Regions from separate parts of the Alkalibacillus sp. S2W genome, predicted to be linked through region 2. Evidence: a T-box and tRNA genes for the amino acid it is inferred to sense, from the RefSeq annotation. Region 2 holds a T-box; the other holds one or more tRNA genes.
The links. The T-box of region 2 lies ahead of tyrS (tyrosine--tRNA ligase). A T-box ahead of a tRNA ligase gene usually reads a tRNA of that ligase, here a tRNA-Tyr.
Positions count from the first base shown of each region.

Region 1 (9,931 bases), 1.2 Mb from region 2:
TTGAATGTATTGTTCTAATTCATCCATATTGATTCCGTCGATTTTATTACCTATAATATGTTCGCCCCACTTCACCTCAAGTGCTGCCGCCTCGCGAAATGTATCCGTCACGAATTGTAGGTTTTCATCTGTATTCAGTTCTGGATTTTCGTTTAACGTTTCTTTAAAAATATGAGCAAACAAATTCACATGTAATAATTCATCACGATTAATGTAGTTGATCATCGTGCTCGTTGATACCATCTTTTGATTACGAGCTAAATTATAGAAAAACGCGAACCCTGCGTAGAAAAACAATCCTTCTAAGACGACATCATATACGACCGATTCTAAAAATGCTTGTGGTGACTTCTCTTTAACGAACCGTTCATATCCATCGGCAATAAATTGATTCCGTTCGATTAGGATCTCATCATGCTTCCAATACTCGAAGATCTCATCCTGTTCTTGTTTGTCCACTAGTGATGACAGGACATACGAATAGGACTGGTTGTGAACGACTTCTTGAAACGATAACACTTGCATGAGCGCTGCCAAGCTTGAATCGGTTAAAAAATCTGCGACTTTTGCAGAATAATCTGTTTGTACAGAATCTAAAAACGCCAATAACCCAATAATCTTTTTAAATGATTCACGTTCATCTTCAGTTAATTCAGGCCACTGTTTCTGATCATTCGACATATTGATTTCAAATGGCGTCCAGAAGTTAGCTAGCATGTTTTTATACATAGGATAAGCCCATTTAAACCGTACGTCATCCCAATTAAGCACATTGGAACTCTCACCATTAATAATCCCTGTTGACTTATTGGGTGCATTAAGATCATATAATTGTCGTTCATGCATAGTTTTTTCCATGATTAGCCTCCTTTATGACTCACAGCTTACGCAATCTTCAATGTCTGAAGAGGTCGAGCGTGTATAGTACGTCGTTTTAAAACCTGATTTCCAAGCTGACATATGCAAATCGAGCAATTCTTTCGCTTTAATCGTATTTCGTACATAGAAATTAAACGAAATCGATTGATCAATATGTTTTTGTCGTTTGGCGTTTTGCTCAATCGTCCATTGATGGTCGATATCATAAGCTGATTTATAATACCAAACTGTCTTCGGACTTAGATCAGGTGCCGTAACCGGAATCTTGTAGTCTTTCTTTTCTTCGGAATAAAACTTTTTAAAAATCGGATCAATGCTTGCCGTGCTACCTGCAATAATACTCGTACTTGAATTCGGTGCGACAGCCATTAAATAGCCATTTCTAAGACCATATGTCTGCACGTCCTGTTTCAACTTATTCCATGCATCACCCGTATAATCTTTATTGTCAAAATAACGTCCATCATGCCATTTTGAACCTTCAAACAATGGGTAAGCCCCCTTCTCTTGCGCTAACTCCATACTTGCTTGAATCGTTAAATAGGCAATCTTCTCATATAACTCATCCGCAAACTGCACGGCTTCTTCAGACTCCCAAGCAATTTTGTTTAGAGCGAGTAAATGATGATACCCAAACGTCCCTAATCCGACAGCACGATATTTCTGATTCGTCATTTGTGCCTGCAACACAGGAATATTGTTCAAATCAATCACATTATCTAACATACGGACTTGAATCGGAATCAAACGCTCAAGAACATCTGCAGGGACTGCTTTACCTAAGTTGATACTCGATAAATTACAAACAACAAAGTCTCCAGGCGATTTCGTCACAACGATTTTCCCGTCTTCAGTATGTTGCTCATCGACGGTCGTTGCACTTTGATTCTGCATGATCTCAGTACAAAGGTTCGAGCAATAAATCATGCCAGCGTGACTATTCGGATTTTGCCTGTTTGCCTCATCACGGTAAAACATATAAGGTGTCCCTGTTTCTAATTGACTCACCATAATCCGTTTCATCACATCAATCGCAGGAACCGTCTCTTTTGTTAAATCAGGATGGTTCACACACGCTTCATATTTCTCTCTAAATGACCCAGCACCTTGTTCTTCATCATAATAATCTTCTAAACTAAAGCCCATCACATCTCGAACTTCATGCGGATCAAACAAGTACCAATTTTCACGTGCCTCCACTTTCTCCATGAAAAGATCAGGCAATGTCACACCTGTAAACAAATCATGCGTACGTTGACGTTCGTCACCATTATTTAGTTTCGCATCTAAAAACTTAAATATATCCTGATGCCAGATATCCAAATAAACCGCAATAGCACCCTGTCGTTGACCGAGTTGATCAACACTAACTGCCGTGTTATTTAATTGCTTCATCCATGGCATCACACCACTTGAAACACCTTTAAAGCCTTTAATCGAACTACCGTGTGAACGAATCTTGCCCAGATAAACACCTATGCCGCCACCATTTTTCGATAGGTTCGCTATATCCGTATTCGAATCATAAATCCCTTGCAAACTATCATCAACGGTATCGATAAAACAGCTAGACAATTGACCATATGATTTACCTGCATTTGCTAATGTTGGTGTTGCAACGGTCATATAAAGATTGCTCAAAGCCCAATACGCTTCTTCAACCCATTCCATACGTTTCGATTCCGGCTCATTCATCATTAACGTCAATGCAATCGTCATAAAGCGTTCTTGAGGCAATTCATAAACGCGTCCTTCATGATCCGTTGCCAAATAACGATCAGCCAATGTTCTCAATCCTATATACGTAAAGTAACGATCTCGTTCTGGATCAATCATATTCTCAGCTTGCTTCAGTTCTTCAGCCGTATATGACGTTAAAATATCACCACTGTAAATTTGTTTTTGAGTTAATACATGTTGTAAGTCATAATAAGAACCATAACGCTCTCTCGCCTCGTATTCTCTGTTTTGTCCTGCTTCTTTGTATAACTGTTCTAAGTAAATATTGGCACACACAAAAGTCCAGTCAGGTTCCTCTGGGCTAATTAAATCAAGGCCCCGCAATAATAATTCATTTGTTATTTGAGCTTTTGTCACTTCGTCCTTGCTACCAATAGCCGTCAACACTTTGTCTTCGTAAAGCTCTACGTCTAAATGATCGTACCCCTTTGTAACGCGTTCAATAAACCCCCGTAAACGCTCTTCTAAAAATGTTTCCTGATTTTGTCCTGTGACCACTTTCGTTACTACTTTAGTTACTGTATCCATTCTGTCACGCCTCCCTAAACAAAAAAATTCGCTTCCAACGAGGTTGAAAGCGAATAAAACGACCTATATGACAATAGTAGGATTCTTAGCCTACCTGTAATCACCTGTGTCGTTCCATTCTCTTTCACCCCGAAGACAATGTAACTCGGCTCATACAGACAGGTCTCCTGACTTACGCTTCACTTTACTATGGGCCTTCCCTTATAAGCAGCATTAACTAATCTTATAAAGTGGCAAACCCATTTCATCCACGTTTACAGTTGCGGGGGCAGTTTTGGATTCTCACCAAATTCCCTATTAAGCCTCATAAAGGCATCCGTATAAGCTGAATACAATATGTAGTTTTAAATTAAATAAAAACAACTATATATAGAGTTTAACTAATAATCATTTAAAACACAAGAGATTTTTAGCACTTTATTTATTAAGCATTTTTAAAAATAAACTCATCTCGTTACAAATTACGTTAGAACAATAATAGTTAAAATACGTACTTAGATCATTATCGAATTCCTAACAAAAGATAAAAGTAAATTTATAATAAAAAAAAGCTGATAAACAGATTGTCTACCAACTTGGCTTATGTAATCATATAAAAATTTTTGGAGGCGGCAACCGGATTCGAACCGGTGATAAAGGTTTTGCAGACCTCTGCCTTACCACTTGGCTATGCCGCCATCTAAAGCGGATTATTCGAGAAGTCTAAACTTAAAAAAATGGAGCGGAAGACGGGATTCGAACCCGCGACCCCCACCTTGGCAAGGTGGTGTTCTACCGCTGAACTACTTCCGCTAGTGGCTGGGCCAGTAGGATTCGAACCTACGCATGACGGCACCAAAAGCCGTTGCCTTACCGCTTGGCCATGGCCCAATGTCAAATGGGGCGACCGGAGGGATTCGAACCCTCGAGTGCCGGAGCCACAATCCGGTGCGTTAACCTCTTCGCCACGACCGCCATATGGCAGGGGTAGTAGGAATCGAACCCACATCAAAGGTTTTGGAGACCTTCGTTTTACCATTAAACTATACCCCTATAAGTGGTGGAGGGGGACGGATTCGAACCGCCGAACTCTGAGAGAGCGGATTTACAGTCCGCCGCGTTTGGCCAACTTCGCTACCCCTCCAAAACAAATGGTGGCTCGGGACGGATTCGAACCGCCGACACACGGATTTTCAGTCCGTTGCTCTACCGACTGAGCTACCGAGCCATATGTACTACTATTTAAATTTTAAAATGGCGGTCCGGACGGGACTCGAACCCGCGACCTCCTGCGTGACAGGCAGGCATTCTAACCATCTGAACTACCGGACCTTTTGGTTGCGGGGGTAGGATTTGAACCTACGACCTCCGGGTTATGAGCCCGACGAGCTACCAGACTGCTCCACCCCGCGATATTGTCTGCTTTTCATATTGAAAACAGATTAAGTTTAGAAAGATGACACGTTTATTAGTTTACGATTTTTTAAAATGAAAGTCAACTAATAATTTCAATGGTGGAGGATGGCGGGCTCGAACCACCGACCCCTTGCTTGTAAGGCAAGTGCTCTCCCAACTGAGCTAATCCTCCGATCAGGAATGACCCGTACGGGACTCGAACCCGTGTTACCGCCGTGAAAGAGCGGTGTCTTAACCGCTTGACCAACGGGCCGTATAATTAATGGCGGAGAGCGAGGGATTCGAACCCTCGAGACCGCGGTAGCGGCCTACACGATTTCCAATCGTGCTCCTTCGACCACTCGGACAGCTCTCCAAAAAAATGGCTCCAGCGGCAGGATTCGAACCTGCGACCAATCGGTTAACAGCCGATTGCTCTACCTCTGAGCTACGCTGGAATATTTTCAACTGTCCTTGAAGGAGAATTGATCAGCCCGGCGACGTCCTACTCTCGCAGGGGAAGAACCCCAACTACCATCGGCGCTAGAGAGCTTAACTGCTGTGTTCGGCATGGGAACAGGTGTGACCTCTCTGCCATAATCACCGGACAAATAATTATGTACCAACTTCATGGCGACATGTTTAATTATATTCACCTTCGAAGAAAATTTCAAGGTTAAAATGAAATTTAATTCCTCTTAAAAAGGGTACAAGTACCCTCAAAACTAGATAAGATGATACCGTGCAACGTCGACCAGGCGTCTTAACCGTTAGTTAAGTCCTCGATCGATTAGTATCCGTCAGCTCCACGTGTCACCACGCTTCCACCTCGGACCTATCAACCTCATCGTCTCTGAGGGATCTTACTTGCTCGAGGCAATGGGAAATCTCATCTTGAGGGGGGCTTCATGCTTAGATGCTTTCAGCACTTATCCCGACCACACGTAGCTACCCAGCAGTGCTCCTGGTGGAACAACTGGTACACCAGCGGTGTGTCCATCCCGGTCCTCTCGTACTAAGGACAGCTCCTCTCAAATTTCCAACGCCCACGACAGATAGGGACCGAACTGTCTCACGACGTTCTGAACCCAGCTCGCGTACCGCTTTAATGGGCGAACAGCCCAACCCTTGGGACCGACTACAGCCCCAGGATGCGATGAGCCGACATCGAGGTGCCAAACCTCCCCGTCGATGTGGACTCTTGGGGGAGATAAGCCTGTTATCCCCGGGGTAGCTTTTATCCGTTGAGCGACGGCCCTTCCATGCGGAACCGCCGGATCACTAAGCCCGACTTTCGTCCCTGCTCGACTTGTAAGTCTCGCAGTCAAGCTCCCTTCTGCCTTTACACTCTGCGAATGATTTCCAACCATTCTGAGGGAACCTTTGGGCGCCTCCGTTACTCTTTGGGAGGCGACCGCCCCAGTCAAACTGCCCACCTGACACTGTCTCCGAACCGGATCACGGCTCGGGGTTAGAATGTCCGTACAGCCAGGGTGGTATCCCACCGGCGCCTCCGCCGAAGCTTGCGCTCCGGCATCTTAGGCTCCCACCTATCCTGTACAAGCTGTACCAACATTCAATATCAGGCTACAGTAAAGCTCCACGGGGTCTTTCCGTCTTGTCGCGGGTAATGCGCATTTTCACGCATAGTATAATTTCACCGGGTCTCTCGTTGAGACAGTGCCCAAGTCGTTGCACCTTTCGTGCGGGTCGGAACTTACCCGACAAGGAATTTCGCTACCTTAGGACCGTTATAGTTACGGCCGCCGTTTACTGGGGCTTCGGTTCAACGCTTTGTCCCGAAGGACGAACGCATCCCCTTAACCTTCCAGCACCGGGCAGGTGTCAGCCCCTATACTTCGCCTTACGGCTTCGCAGAGACCTGTGTTTTTGATAAACAGTCGCTTGGGCCTTTTCACTGCGGCTCCCTAGGCCGTAGCCTAGATGAGCACCCCTTCTCCCGAGGTTACGGGGTCATTTTGCCGAGTTCCTTAACGAGAGTTCTCCCGATCACCTTAGGATACTCTCCTCGCCTACCTGTGTCGGTTTGCGGTACGGGCACCTCTTTCCTCACTAGAGGCTTTTCTAGGCAGTGTGAAATCCGGGACTTCGGTACTTATGTTCCCTCCCCATCACAGATCATGCGTCCGATGGACGGATTTGCCTATCCATCACACTCTCTGCTTGGGCGTGCACATCCGGTGGCACGCTTCCCTTATCCTCCTGCGTCTCCCCGTCGTTCGAACGGAAAGGAGGTGGTACAGGAATTTCAACCTGTTGGCCATCGCCTACGCCTTTCGGCCTCGGCTTAGGTCCCGACTTACCCTGAGCGGACGAGCCTTCCTCAGGAAACCTTAGGCTTACGGTGAAGAAGATTCTCACTTCTTTTTCGCTACTCATACCGGCATCCTCACTTCTAAGCGCTCCACCAGTCCTCACGGTCTGACTTCTAAGCCCTTAGAACGCTCTCCTACCATTGTCCTGCGGACAATCCGCAGCTTCGGTGATGTGTTTAGCCCCGGTAAATTTTCGGCGCAACGTCACTCGACCAGTGAGCTATTACGCACTCTTTAAATGATAGCTGCTTCTAAGCTAACATCCTGGTTGTCTGAGCAACGTCACATCCTTTCCCACTTAACACATACTTAGGGACCTTAGCTGGCGGTCTGGGCTGTTTCCCTTTCGACTATGAACCTTATCACCCATAGTCTGACTCCCAACGGTAAGTCATTGGCATTCGGAGTTTGACTGAATTCGGTAACCCGATAGGGGCCCCTAGTCCAATCAGTGCTCTACCTCCAAGACTCGCTACGTTGAGGCTAGCCCTAAAGCTATTTCGGAGAGAACCAGCTATCTCTGTGTTCGATTGGCATTTCACCGCTACCCACACCTCATCCCCGCATTTTTCAACATACGTGGGTTCGGGCCTCCAGTCAGTGTTACCTGACCTTCACCCTGGACATGGGTAGATCACACAGTTTCGGGTCTACGATGACGAACTGATACGCCCTGTTCAGACTCGCTTTCGCTGCGGCTCCAGATCTGCTCTTTAACCTTGCTCGTCCTCGTAACTCGCCGGTTCATTCTACAAAAGGCACGCCGTCACCCATTAACGGGCTTCGACTACTTGTAGGCACACAGTTTCAGGTTCTATTTCACTCCCCTTCCGGGGTGCTTTTCACCTTTCCCTCACGGTACTGGTTCACTATCGGTCACTAGGGAGTATTTAGCCTTGGGAGATGGTCCTCCCGGATTCCGACGGAATAACACGTGTTCCGTCGTACTCAGGATCCACGCCGGAGGATACACCGTTTCGATTACCGGGCTTTTACCGTCTCTGGCGAACCGTTCCAGGTTGCTTCATCTACCGTGTATCTTGATCACTCCGTATGGCGTGTCCTACAACCCCAAGACGCATGCGCCTTGGTTTGGGCTGTTTCCGTTTCGCTCGCCGCTACTCAGGAAATCGCGGTTGCTTTCTCTTCCTTCAGGTACTGAGATGTTTCAGTTCCCTGAGTTGTCTTCCATGACCTATGTATTCAGCCATGGATACGACCCCATTACGGGTCGTGGGTTTCCCCATTCGGACATCCCCGGGTCGACGCTTACTTACTGCTCGCCGAGGCATATCGGTGTTTGTCCCGTCCTTCTTCGACTCCTAGTGCCAAGGCATCCACCGTGCGCCCTTGTTCACTTAACTAACTCTTAACTCCATGGCGAACCATCAAGTTATGCGTGAAAAGACGCTTGTGTCTTTACTTGCTTTTCGATGCTTTGGTATCTCATCTTATCTAGTTTTCAAGGTACTTTTCAAAGGATCATCGATCCTTCAAAACTAAACAAAATAGCACTGTCGCCTCCTATATTCCTTAGAAAGGAGGTGATCCAGCCGCACCTTCCGATACGGCTACCTTGTTACGACTTCACCCCAATCATTGGCCCCACCTTCGGCGGCTGGCTCCGTGAAGGTTACCCCACCGACTTCGGGTGTTGCCAACTCTCGTGGTGTGACGGGCGGTGTGTACAAGGCCTGGGAACGTATTCACCGCGGCATTCTGATCCACGATTACTAGCGATTCCGGCTTCATGCAGGCGAGTTGCAGCCTACAATCCGAACTGAGAATGGCTTTATGGGATTAGCTCGACCTCGCGGTTTGGCTTCCCTTTGTACCATCCATTGTAGCACGTGTGTAGCCCAGGTCATAAGGGGCATGATGATTTGACGTCATCCCCGCCTTCCTCCGGTTTGTCACCGGCAGTCATCCTAGAGTGCCCAACTGAATGCTGGCAACTAAGATCAGGGGTTACGCTCGTTACGGGACTTAACCCAACATCTCACGACACGAGCTGACGACAACCATGCACCACCTGTCATTCGGTCCCCGAAGGGAAGACCCAATCTCTTGGGCTGTCCGAAGATGTCAAGACCTGGTAAGGTTCTTCGCGTTGCGTCGAATTAAACCACATGCTCCACCGCTTGTGCAGGCCCCCGTCAATTCCTTTGAGTTTCAGCCTTGCGGCCGTACTCCCCAGGCGGAGTGCTTATTGCGTTAACTGCAGCACTAAGGGTTGGACCCCCTAACACCTAGCACTCAACGTTTACGGCATGGACTACCAGGGTATCTAATCCTGTTCGCTACCCATGCTTTCGCGCCTCAGCGTCAGTTACAGACCAGAGAGCCGCCTTCGCCACTGGTGTTCCTCCACATATCTACGCATTTCACCGCTACACGTGGAATTCCGCTCTCCTCTTCTGTCCTCAAGTTCCCCAGTTTCCAATGGCCCTCCACAGTTGAGCTGTGGCCTTTCACATCAGACTTAAGGAACCGCCTGCGCGCGCTTTACGCCCAATAATTCCGGACAACGCTTGCCCCCTACGTATTACCGCGGCTGCTGGCACGTAGTTAGCCGGGGCTTTCTGGTGAGGTACCGTCAAGGTGCCGCCCTATTCGAACGGCACTTGTTCTTCCCTCACAACAGAGCTTTACGATCCGAAGACCTTCATCGCTCACGCGGCGTTGCACCGTCAGACTTGCGTCCATTGCGGATGATTCCCTACTGCTGCCTCCCGTAGGAGTCTGGGCCGTGTCTCAGTCCCAGTGTGGCCGATCACCCTCTCAGGTCGGCTACGCATCGTCGCCTTGGTGAGCCGTTACCTCACCAACTAACTAATGCGCCGCGGGCCCATCTGTGAGTGATAGCTAGAAGCCATCTTTGATCATCGAACCATGCGGTTCGATGCGTTATCCGGTATTAGCCCCGGTTTCCCGGAGTTATCCCCGTCTCACAGGTAGGTTGCCCACGTGTTACTCACCCGTCCGCCGCTCGTTCCACGAGCGTCCACCCCGAAGGGCTTCAGCTCGCTTCCCGCGCTCGACTTGCATGTATTAGGCACGCCGCCAGCGTTCGT
Region 1 is NZ_CP177234.1:706,419-716,349, reverse strand. It holds gene ACKXGF_RS03895 (ribonucleotide-diphosphate reductase subunit beta) at 1-858, opposite strand, end outside; gene ACKXGF_RS03890 (ribonucleoside-diphosphate reductase subunit alpha) at 871-3,147, opposite strand; cobalamin riboswitch at 3,287-3,482, opposite strand; tRNA gene ACKXGF_RS03885 (tRNA-Cys) at 3,751-3,824, opposite strand; tRNA gene ACKXGF_RS03880 (tRNA-Gly) at 3,865-3,939, opposite strand; tRNA gene ACKXGF_RS03875 (tRNA-Gln) at 3,943-4,017, opposite strand; tRNA gene ACKXGF_RS03870 (tRNA-His) at 4,026-4,101, opposite strand; tRNA gene ACKXGF_RS03865 (tRNA-Trp) at 4,106-4,179, opposite strand; tRNA gene ACKXGF_RS03860 (tRNA-Tyr) at 4,185-4,270, opposite strand; tRNA gene ACKXGF_RS03855 (tRNA-Phe) at 4,279-4,354, opposite strand; tRNA gene ACKXGF_RS03850 (tRNA-Asp) at 4,382-4,458, opposite strand; tRNA gene ACKXGF_RS03845 (tRNA-Met) at 4,462-4,538, opposite strand; tRNA gene ACKXGF_RS03840 (tRNA-Val) at 4,639-4,714, opposite strand; tRNA gene ACKXGF_RS03835 (tRNA-Glu) at 4,724-4,795, opposite strand; tRNA gene ACKXGF_RS03830 (tRNA-Ser) at 4,806-4,897, opposite strand; tRNA gene ACKXGF_RS03825 (tRNA-Asn) at 4,905-4,979, opposite strand; rRNA gene rrf (5S ribosomal RNA) at 5,014-5,129, opposite strand; rRNA gene ACKXGF_RS03815 (23S ribosomal RNA) at 5,292-8,221, opposite strand; rRNA gene ACKXGF_RS03810 (16S ribosomal RNA) at 8,395-9,931, opposite strand, start outside.
Region 1: it has a tRNA-Tyr gene. The T-box ahead of tyrS (tyrosine--tRNA ligase) is inferred to sense a tRNA for this amino acid. The anticodon was not compared.

Region 2 (9,931 bases):
ACAGAAAAAGCCAAGGCCAAATTATATAAGTTATACAAACCTAACTGTGGTGAATGAATTGAGAAAGAATCTTCATGAATCATTAACGTCATGTTACAACCTTCATTGCAATCCATATCCATTAATCTTACATCAGAATCAACTGACTGCCCAATACGTTTAACATGGAATTGATGGGACTCTAGCCATTCATAAAGCTGTTTACCCCAATCATTATCAACATTGACTAAAGCTTGTCCGTAAGGCTTTAATTGTAAAAATAGTTGTCTTTTCGCTTTAAAATAAGTCCACATGTCAGCGTGGTAGTCTAAATGTTCATAACTCAAATTCGTAAAAATGGCATAATCAAATGTGACGCCTGCTAATCGGTTTTGATCAAGAGCATGTGACGACACTTCAATGACCATTACGTCATCTTGACTATCATAAACGTGTTGATATAAGTCTAAGACACTCGGCGTTGTTTGCTTTTGTGTAAAGGTCTGACCATTAATGACGCATTTAACCGTCCCAATCAACCCTGCCTGATAACTGGATTCGACTAGAAGATGATGCAACATATGGCTTGTTGTTGTCTTACCATTTGTGCCAGTGACACCAATAACTAATTTATCTTCGAACGGGTAATCATAAAATACTTTAGCCAGTTCCCCTAATATATGTCTACTGTTGTCAACTTTTAAATAAGGTACATTAAAACCTGTTAAATCCTTCTCTCCAATTACAGCAACTGCTCCACGCTCAATCGCATCTTGAATAAACTGATGACCATCTGCTTCATATCCTTGAACTGCTACGAATAAATCTCCCTTTTTCACTTTCTGAGAATGATCGACAAGACCTTCAATCATTGGATTGTCCATAGAATCTATAAGTTCAGGTTGTTTAATTTCTTTTATTAAATCATGTAGTTGTCGCATGAGCTAGTCTCCTAAATTGTTGTCGTGTTTTATGATTATACTAAATACTTCTGATTCCAAAAAACATTTTTCGACTATTTTATGTGTTTCAATTAAAAATAAGTCATAAAAACCATCTCACAATGTTACCTTATAACTATATCCAGCGACTGTATTTTGGTATAATAGTCATTGGACTATACACGGAGAGGGAGATTGCATGAGTGACGATAATGTGTTTCAACACCCGAATCAAAAGAAAGAATCGGGTTCAAAATGGTTGAAACCTCTAAAATGGCTAAGTATTATTCTGATTCCATTCATTATAATCGGTTTATTAAGTTTTAACTGGATTATTGAATACATTTGGATGGATTCCGTTGGTTACGAGCAAGTATTCACAACTATATTAATGAGTCGAGTTTCGCTGGGCTTAATTGGTTTTATACTTTATTTTGTAGTAGCCTATGTTACATTCTTTTGGATACACCGGGCTTACATAAAATTTTTAAACAAAGAAACGATCCCACCAATTTTATTAAAGAAAAAATCTGCTTATACGATTATATTTCTTATCGCTCTAATTTTTGGTGCTGTAGGAACAGTTATGGTACAAGGGATCGGTTGGGAGCCTGCTTTAAAAGCATTAAATTATGAAACATTTGGTCAAACAGATCCACATTTTAATTTAGATTTTTCCTTTTACATTTATTTATTACCGATTTTCGAGCTAGTTATTAATTTACTATTGGGCTTAACAGTCTTTATGACCGTTATAATTGGGCTAGCTTACTCAGTTTTCAACATGTACCGAGAAAGTCGAATAGCTCAATGGCATCTAGGTGTTAGCGTTGCTTTAATCGGGATATTTATAGCGCTTAATCATCTACTTGAACCATACAATACCCTTCTAACCAATCAAGTAAACTGGTTTCAAGAAAGTGTTGTTTATGGCTTAAGTTATACAGATGATGTGATTAACATACCTAAAGCTTATATCTTAGCCGGTATCGCGATATTAGGTGTAGGGATTTTAATTGCTGCTTTAATAAAAGGAAATCTAACATGGATGGTTATCCCTATTGCACTTTACATTACCGTGGCATTGACCGGCCAAATTGTCTCGGCTGTTGTTCAAAGTTATGTGGTTTCTCCAAATGAATTTAATCGTGAGAAACCTTATTTACAGCATAATCTTGATTTAACGCTTGATGCTTACGATTTAAACGATATTACTGTAGAAGACCATCCAGGCTCTCGCAGCTTAGATCAGGATATGATTGATCGAAATCAAAATACATTAGAAAATGTTCGCATTAATGATTCTCGACCTTTATTAGACGTTTATAACCAATTGCAAACGTTCCGGAATTATTATGAATTCAACGATGTCGATATTGACCGTTATGAAATTAATGGTGATTATCAACAGGTATTTGTCGGTACCCGTGAATTAAATACAACAGACTTACCTGACCAAGCAAGAACTTGGCGAAATGAAAAGTTACGGTATACACACGGTTACGGTGTAACGATGAGCCAAGTTAATGAGATAGATTCTCAAGGACAACCAGAATATTTAGTCCAAGATATACCTGCAGAAGGTGAAGTCGAGATTACACGACCTCAGATTTACTTCGGTGAAGAACAAGCACAGAACGTGATGGTTAACACCCAAGTAGATGAATTTGATTATCCAATGGGAGATAGCAACCAATCTTACCGTTTTAGTGAAGATACTGGTATTTCATTAGCAGGTATAAATCGCGCCTTATTCTCAATCAGTGAAGGATCATTTAGAATGTTTACATCTGATCAAATAACTGATGAAAGCCAACTACTAGCAACTCGTAATATTGAAGAACGTGTTGAGCGGATTGCACCATTTATAGACTATGACCAAGATCCTTATATCGTGGTCCGTGATGATGGTTCACTTGTTTGGGTGATCGATGCATATTTGAAATCAGGAAATCACCCGTATTCTGAAAGACATAATGGTGAAGATAACTATATTCGTAACTCGGTAAAAGTAACTGTTGACGCTTACTCTGGTGAAGTCGATTTCTATGTTGTCGATGAAGAAGATCCATTACTGAAGACATATGAAAATATGTTCCCGCAATTATTTACTCGAGAAATACCAGAGGATATTGAAAAACATTTCCGTTACCCAGTTGATTTATTTGAGATTCAATCAGACATTTACGGAACTTATCATATGGGTAACTTAGAAGTATTTTATAACCGTGAAGACCGCTGGGAATTCTCAACTGAACGGTATTTTGATCAAGATATTACCATGGATCCTTATTATGTCACAATGGCACTGCCAGGAAATGATGAGGAAGAATTTGTGCTCATGTCACCATACACCCCGAAAAACCGGCAAAATATGATAGCTTGGATGGGTGCAAGAAACGATGGTGACAACTATGGTGAATTAGTGGTTTATGAGTTTCCAAAACAACGTAATATTTACGGAACTCAACAAATTGAAAACCGTATTAATCAAGATAGCGTGATTTCACAAGAATTAAACTTATGGTCACAAGGTGGCTCAAGCGTCATTCGTGGTAACTTATTAACGATTCCAATCGAAGACACAATCATGTACGTTGAACCGATTTATATCGAATCTTCTAATGAAACATCATTACCTGAAGTGAAGCAAGTTGTCGTCGCTTATGGAGATTATATTGTCATGGAAGCTACATTCGATGACGCATTAGAAGAGTTAGTTGACCGAATTGAACGTGGTGCTCCTACAAACATGCCTGAAGATGCTGAAAATCCAGATGACGAAGGTACTGGAACTGGCGAAACTGATCAAGAGGATAACGAACAGCAAACACCCCCAATTAGCGAAGACGCTCAAGAACGTCTGAATAACGTTTCTGAACTGTTCGATGAGTACCAAAATGCTTTATCAAATGGTAATTGGGAAGAAGCTGGTCAGATTATGAATGATATTGAAAACTTATTAAATCAATAAGAAAAAGGAGAGCTCAATTATTTTGAGCTCTCCTTTTAATTTACAAGTTTATTCCGATTTTTTAACGTCTTTTAAATAAGGGAAACTACTTGGATACTGGTAGAATCCTTCTATATCTTCACTTAATCCTGCTAGTAAAACGGAATGATATAATGGAACGATAGGTGATTCATCAATAATAATTTGCTGTGCTTCCTCGTATAATTCTAAACGTTTCTCTTCATCATTAGATCTTCTAGCTTCTTCTAATAGTTGATCAACTTCATCATGACTAAAGAATGAACGATTACCTGCCGATCCTGCGTTTTCAGAATGGAACATTGGGTATAAACCATAATCAGCATCTAGAGTTACAGTCCCCCAACTACCAACTAACATATCATGCTCTCCTTGTGCTGTTAGATCTAAATAAGCACCTATATCCAACTGTTCGATATTAAGTTCAATGTTGAGTTCTTCTAATTCAGACTGAATATAAACAGCTGTATCAGCCGTCGTTTTATCATAGACATACACATCTAGACTAAAGCCTTCCTCATAACCTTCTTCTTCTAATATTTCTTTTGCTTTTTCCACGTTATGTTCAATCAATTCTAATTCATCACTGTATCCGTTCACTGTTGGCGCTAATGGACCAGCCGCTGGTAGAGGAACGCCACTCATCAAGCCTTCTACTAAAGCTTCTTTATCAATAGCCATATTAATAGCTCGGCGTACCTCGCGATTATCTAATGGCTCTTTTTCAACATTAAAACCTAAGTAAGACATACTAGCACTTTCTGATTCTTTCACACGACCTTCTTCTGACTCATTGATACTAGACACTTTATCGGTATTGACCGGATAAATGATATCAGCCTCATCAGTCAGTAATTCTGAAACACGTGAACTTTCTTCAGGAACTGCTTTGAAAACTATGCGTTCAAAGTTAGGTTTTTCTCCCCAGTAATCTTCGTTTTTCGTTAAGATTACATTTTCACCTGAATTATGTTCCTCTAATTCATAATAACCTGTACCTACAGGGTTTTCATTAACAGCTGTAAGTGGGTTTTCTCCATTCTCCATCCCTTCGTAATCCGCTTCAATTGATTTCGGACTAATCATGTGACCACCAGGATGAGCTAAATGAGCTGGTAGTGCTGAGAATGGGTATTGTGTATGAATTTGAACTGTATAATCATCGACGACTTCTACCTCGTCAATCATATCAAATAAGAAACTTAAGGTTGCCCCGACTTCTGGATCTAAGACACGATCAAGATTCATCTTGACCACTTCTGCATTAAATGGTTCACCATCATGAAATGTGACATCTTCCCTTAACTTAAACTCCCAAGTCGTTTCATTCACTTGTTCATAACTTTTAGCTAAACTCGGTTCAAGCTCAAGATCTTGATTCATCCGAACTAATGTATCATAAATATTTGTCATCACATATAACGAGATCCCATCATTTGCTGCATGTGGATCAAGTGATGATGGTGTTGAATCCAAATCAATCACGAGTTCTTCATTATTACCTACAGTTTCTTTCTCTTGCGTTTTACCTTCTGCAGATTCTTCTGATTGGTTTTCTTCCCCTTCTTCTGAATCGCTGCTACCTTCACTTGCACAAGCTGCTAATGCAACTAACACAACTAATAGTAACGATAATTTCTTCATGATGTTTAGCATGATAATCCCCCTTAATCAATTCATGTTGTATCAAATTTAGTTTATGAATAATACAACAAAATGATTATACCTTTATAACCGTAAAAAATCAAACAAAACTCATCTATTTAGTCAGGTTTTATAAAAATAAACAGCCAACTTTAAACAAAGTTGGCTGTTTATGAAATTATGAGCTATGACGTACTAAATAGTATTTCTTCTTACCACGGCGAATGACAGTAAATGCATTATCAATTCGATCTTCCTGATTCACAACATAACCCAAATCTTGCTGACGCTGATCATTAATATAAATCGCACCATTTTGAATATCTTCGCGTGCTTGACGTTTAGATGAAGAAATTTCTGCTTCAACAAGTAAATCAATTAAACCTTTTTCGGAATCAACTAATTCATAGGTCGGAACATCTTTAAAACCGACCTCAACCTCTTCTTTAGTTAAATCATTGATATCTCCACCAAAGAGTGCAGCCGTAATACGTTGTGCTTGATTGAGGGCTGCTTCACTATGAACCATCTTCGTCATTTCTTCAGCTAATCGACGCTGAGCAATTCTTTGTTCTGGACGTTCTGATAGTTCTTTCTCTAATTCAGCAATCTCCTCTAATGATAAGAAGGTGAAAGATTTCAAGAACTTCACGACATCACGATCATCGGTATTAATCCAGAATTGGTAAAATTCATAAGGACTCGTCTTCTTCTCATCAAGCCAAATAGCTCCACCTGCTGTTTTACCAAACTTTGAACCGTCAGCCTTAGTAATTAACGGTACTGTTAGGCCGTATGCCTCAACATCTTCACCTTCATCACTTTTACGACGAATAAATTCTAATCCAGCTGTAATATTACCCCACTGGTCACTACCACCAATTTGTAAGGTCACATTTTCTTGTTGATTTAATCGTTGGAAATCAAGTGACTGAAGCAACATATAAGTGAATTCTGTAAAAGAAATCCCGTTTTCGATTCTTGTTTCAACAGAATCCTTCGCTAACATATAATTAACACTGAAATGCTTACCTACATCACGCAATAAATCGATCACTGACATCTCTGAAAGCCAATCATAGTTATTCACGACTTTGGCTCCTGTCTTCTCATCGGAAAAATCAATTAAACGAGACAATTGACTCTCAATATTAGCCACCCAATCTTGAACAATTGATTCCTCATTCAATTGACGTTCTTCACTACGTCCACTCGGATCACCAATTAAACCAGTACCACCACCAACTAATGCAATCGGTCGATGACCCGCTTCTTGGAAACGTTTCAGCATTAAAATAGGTAATAAATGACCAATATGAAGGCTATCAGCTGTAGGGTCAAATCCACAATATAGTGACACTCTATCTTCAATTAAATGCTTTTCTAATCCCTCATCATCAGTCATCTGATTAATGAGCCCTCTGGCATGTAAATCTTCAATAATATTCATGGTATACCTCCTTTAAAATATAAAAAAGCCCCTCATCCGCTTAGGGACGAGAGGCTCGCGTTACCACCCTATTTGTGTCTTCAAATACAAGACACCACTTCATTCGTTAACGGGATTAACCGTCTCTTAATCGAGAAAAGCTCCTAGCCGTAATTCAGTCCATAGTGTGTACTGATTTGCACCACCCATCAGCTCTCTGTAACACCATCATTATGTCCTTACTTCAACTATTCGTCGCTTGTTATTTTTATTTGATCATTATATTTTTACCATAGTCTTACTAAAAACGCAACATAATCATTCTAATAGATGATATGACGATTAGACAAGATATGCTATAATATAATCGATATTTTAGGAGGTTCGTCGATGAGTAATCAAAAATCTGACAATAAATTTCTATCATTTTTTCAAAAAGGAAAATTCCCGAAATACACACGTGTTTCACTCGATATTGCTTGGAATGTCTTACTATTCTTCATCATTATCGGTGTAACCGTCGCCTTTTTTATTGGTGGATTAGGTTTCGGCTATCTCGCTTCTTTAGTTGAAGACGTAGAAGTTAGTGAAGCTAGTGAAATGACAGAAATGGTCCATAACTATGAAGAAACATCTGAAGTATTTTTCGCTGACGAAAAATACTTAGGTGAAATTCGTGGTAATATACACCGTGAACAAATTAGTAGTGATCAAGTCTCACAAACTTTCATAGACGCTGTGATTGCTACTGAAGACGAGAATTTCTATGAGCACGAAGGTATTGTACCAAAGGCCATCATGCGTGCCCTATACCAACAATTTGCTGGAACACCTACGCAAACTGGTGGTAGTACATTGACCCAGCAGCTCGTTAAAAACCAAATCTTGTCTAATGAAGTATCATTCGAACGTAAGGCTGAGGAAATATTCATTTCTTTACGCTTAGAACAATTTATTGATAAGGAAAATATATTAGAAGCTTATCTAAATGTCGTGCCATTTGGACGAGACTCTACTGGGCGTAATATTGCTGGTATTCAAGCAGCAGCTCAAGGAATCTTTGATGTGAATGCTGAAGAGTTGAATATCCCTCAAGCTGCCTATATCGCTGGTTTACCACAAAATCCATATGTTTATACACCTTATGCTAATGGTGGTGAACTTAAGCCAGAAGATCAATTACAACCTGGTTTAAACCGAATGGAATCAGTTCTGGAACGTATGCATGACGCTGGGAAAATTAGTGATCAAGAATATGAAGAGGCTTTAAATTACGACATTGTCTCTGATTTCACCCAAAAAACTGAATCGATTCGTGACGATTACCCATTTATTGCAGATGAAGTTCAAAGACGTGCACGCGACGTCTTAGCTGAACAATTAGCTGAAGAACAAGGTGAATTAGAAGAATATAATAATGTTGACTCAACACGTCAGCATTACCGTGATTTAGCCATGAATGAATTGCGTCATAGCGGACTAAAAGTGCATACAACCATTAAGAAAGATATTTATGACGAATGGCAAGTTAGAAAGAATAAGTTTGACAATTACGGTAGAACAAAAACCGTTCAAGTAGAAAATCCTGATACAGGTGAAATAACACAAAAAGAAATTCCTGTTGAAGCTGGCGCGATGATGATTGAGAATAGTTCAGGTGCCATTTTAAGTTTTGTGGGTGGTCGAGATTTCGACAGACGCCAAGTCAATAATGCAACCTATAATATTCGACCTCCTGGTAGTACGATGAAACCGTTGTTTGGTTATGCAGTCGGAATGGAATTAGGTATTATTCAACCTGGATCACCTCTTTTAAATGTTAAATTTGACTACTACCCTGGCGAACCATGGTCACCAAGTAACTATATTTCCTATGATACTGGTGGATTTGTTAGCGCAAGAGAAGCATTGCGGGATTCCGATAACATCCCTGCTTCCCGTTTGATGATTGACATCATCGAAGAAGATGGTAATCCAAAACGATTTTTAGACAAAATGGGGATTGATGGTGGACAAAACGTTCCATCAAACGTTCTAGGTCCATCACCTCCTATGACCATTGAAGAAAATGTCTCTGCTTATACGACTTTCGCTAATCAAGGTAACCATAAGAGTCCGTACATGGTTGAGCGCATTGAAGATGATGAAGGCAATATTATTTATGAACATGAATCCGAATCTGAGGAAGTCTTCTCGCCTCAAACTGCTTATTTAACGATCGATATGATGCGTGATGTCGTCAACAATGGTACGGCAGCATCCTTAAATTATACACTGAATAATCCTGGTGTTGACTGGGCTGGTAAAACAGGTACATCTGGAGACTATAAAGATGCTTGGTTTGTAGGTACTAACCCAAATGTCACAGTCGGAACATGGATGGGGTATTACAATCATGATGAAGCCGTAAATCCATCTGCTCTAGAGCTAAACCATGATCAGTATAGTAGACGTAACCTACAGTTTTGGTCGGAACTCGTTAATTCTTCTGCTGAGATAAATTCTGACCTTGTAACACCAAGTGAAAGCTTTTCAAGTCCTGGGGGCATTGTTTCACGCAGTTACTGTGGATTAACAGGTAACGCGCCAAGTGACATGTGCGCTGAACTCGGTTTAGTTGAAACTGACCTATTTAATACCGACTATGCACCGTCTTCTAGCGATAACGACATCTTCTCAACTAGTGACTATGTCGAAATAGATGGCGATCGTTATCCAGCTGTTGATGCAACACCTAGTGAATTTACCGAAGAAGGCTTTACAATGGAAAACGACTTTATCGATGAATTTGGCTGGGGCACAACTTATCGAGTTGGTTCTGGTTGGTCTGACCCAGTTGATATGGACCAAATCATCGAGGATGGTGATATCCCAGACTTGGTCAACGTTGAAGACGAATTAGATGATGAAGGCGCACCTAGCGCACCATCCAATGTATCTATTTCA
Region 2 is NZ_CP177234.1:1,939,006-1,948,936, forward strand. It holds gene ACKXGF_RS10410 (UDP-N-acetylmuramoyl-L-alanyl-D-glutamate--2,6-diaminopimelate ligase) at 1-920, opposite strand, end outside; gene ACKXGF_RS10415 (UPF0182 family protein) at 1,120-3,894, shown strand; gene ACKXGF_RS10420 (glutathione ABC transporter substrate-binding protein) at 3,943-5,568, opposite strand; gene tyrS (tyrosine--tRNA ligase) at 5,735-7,006, opposite strand; T-box leader at 7,046-7,250, opposite strand; gene ACKXGF_RS10430 (transglycosylase domain-containing protein) at 7,376-9,931, shown strand, end outside.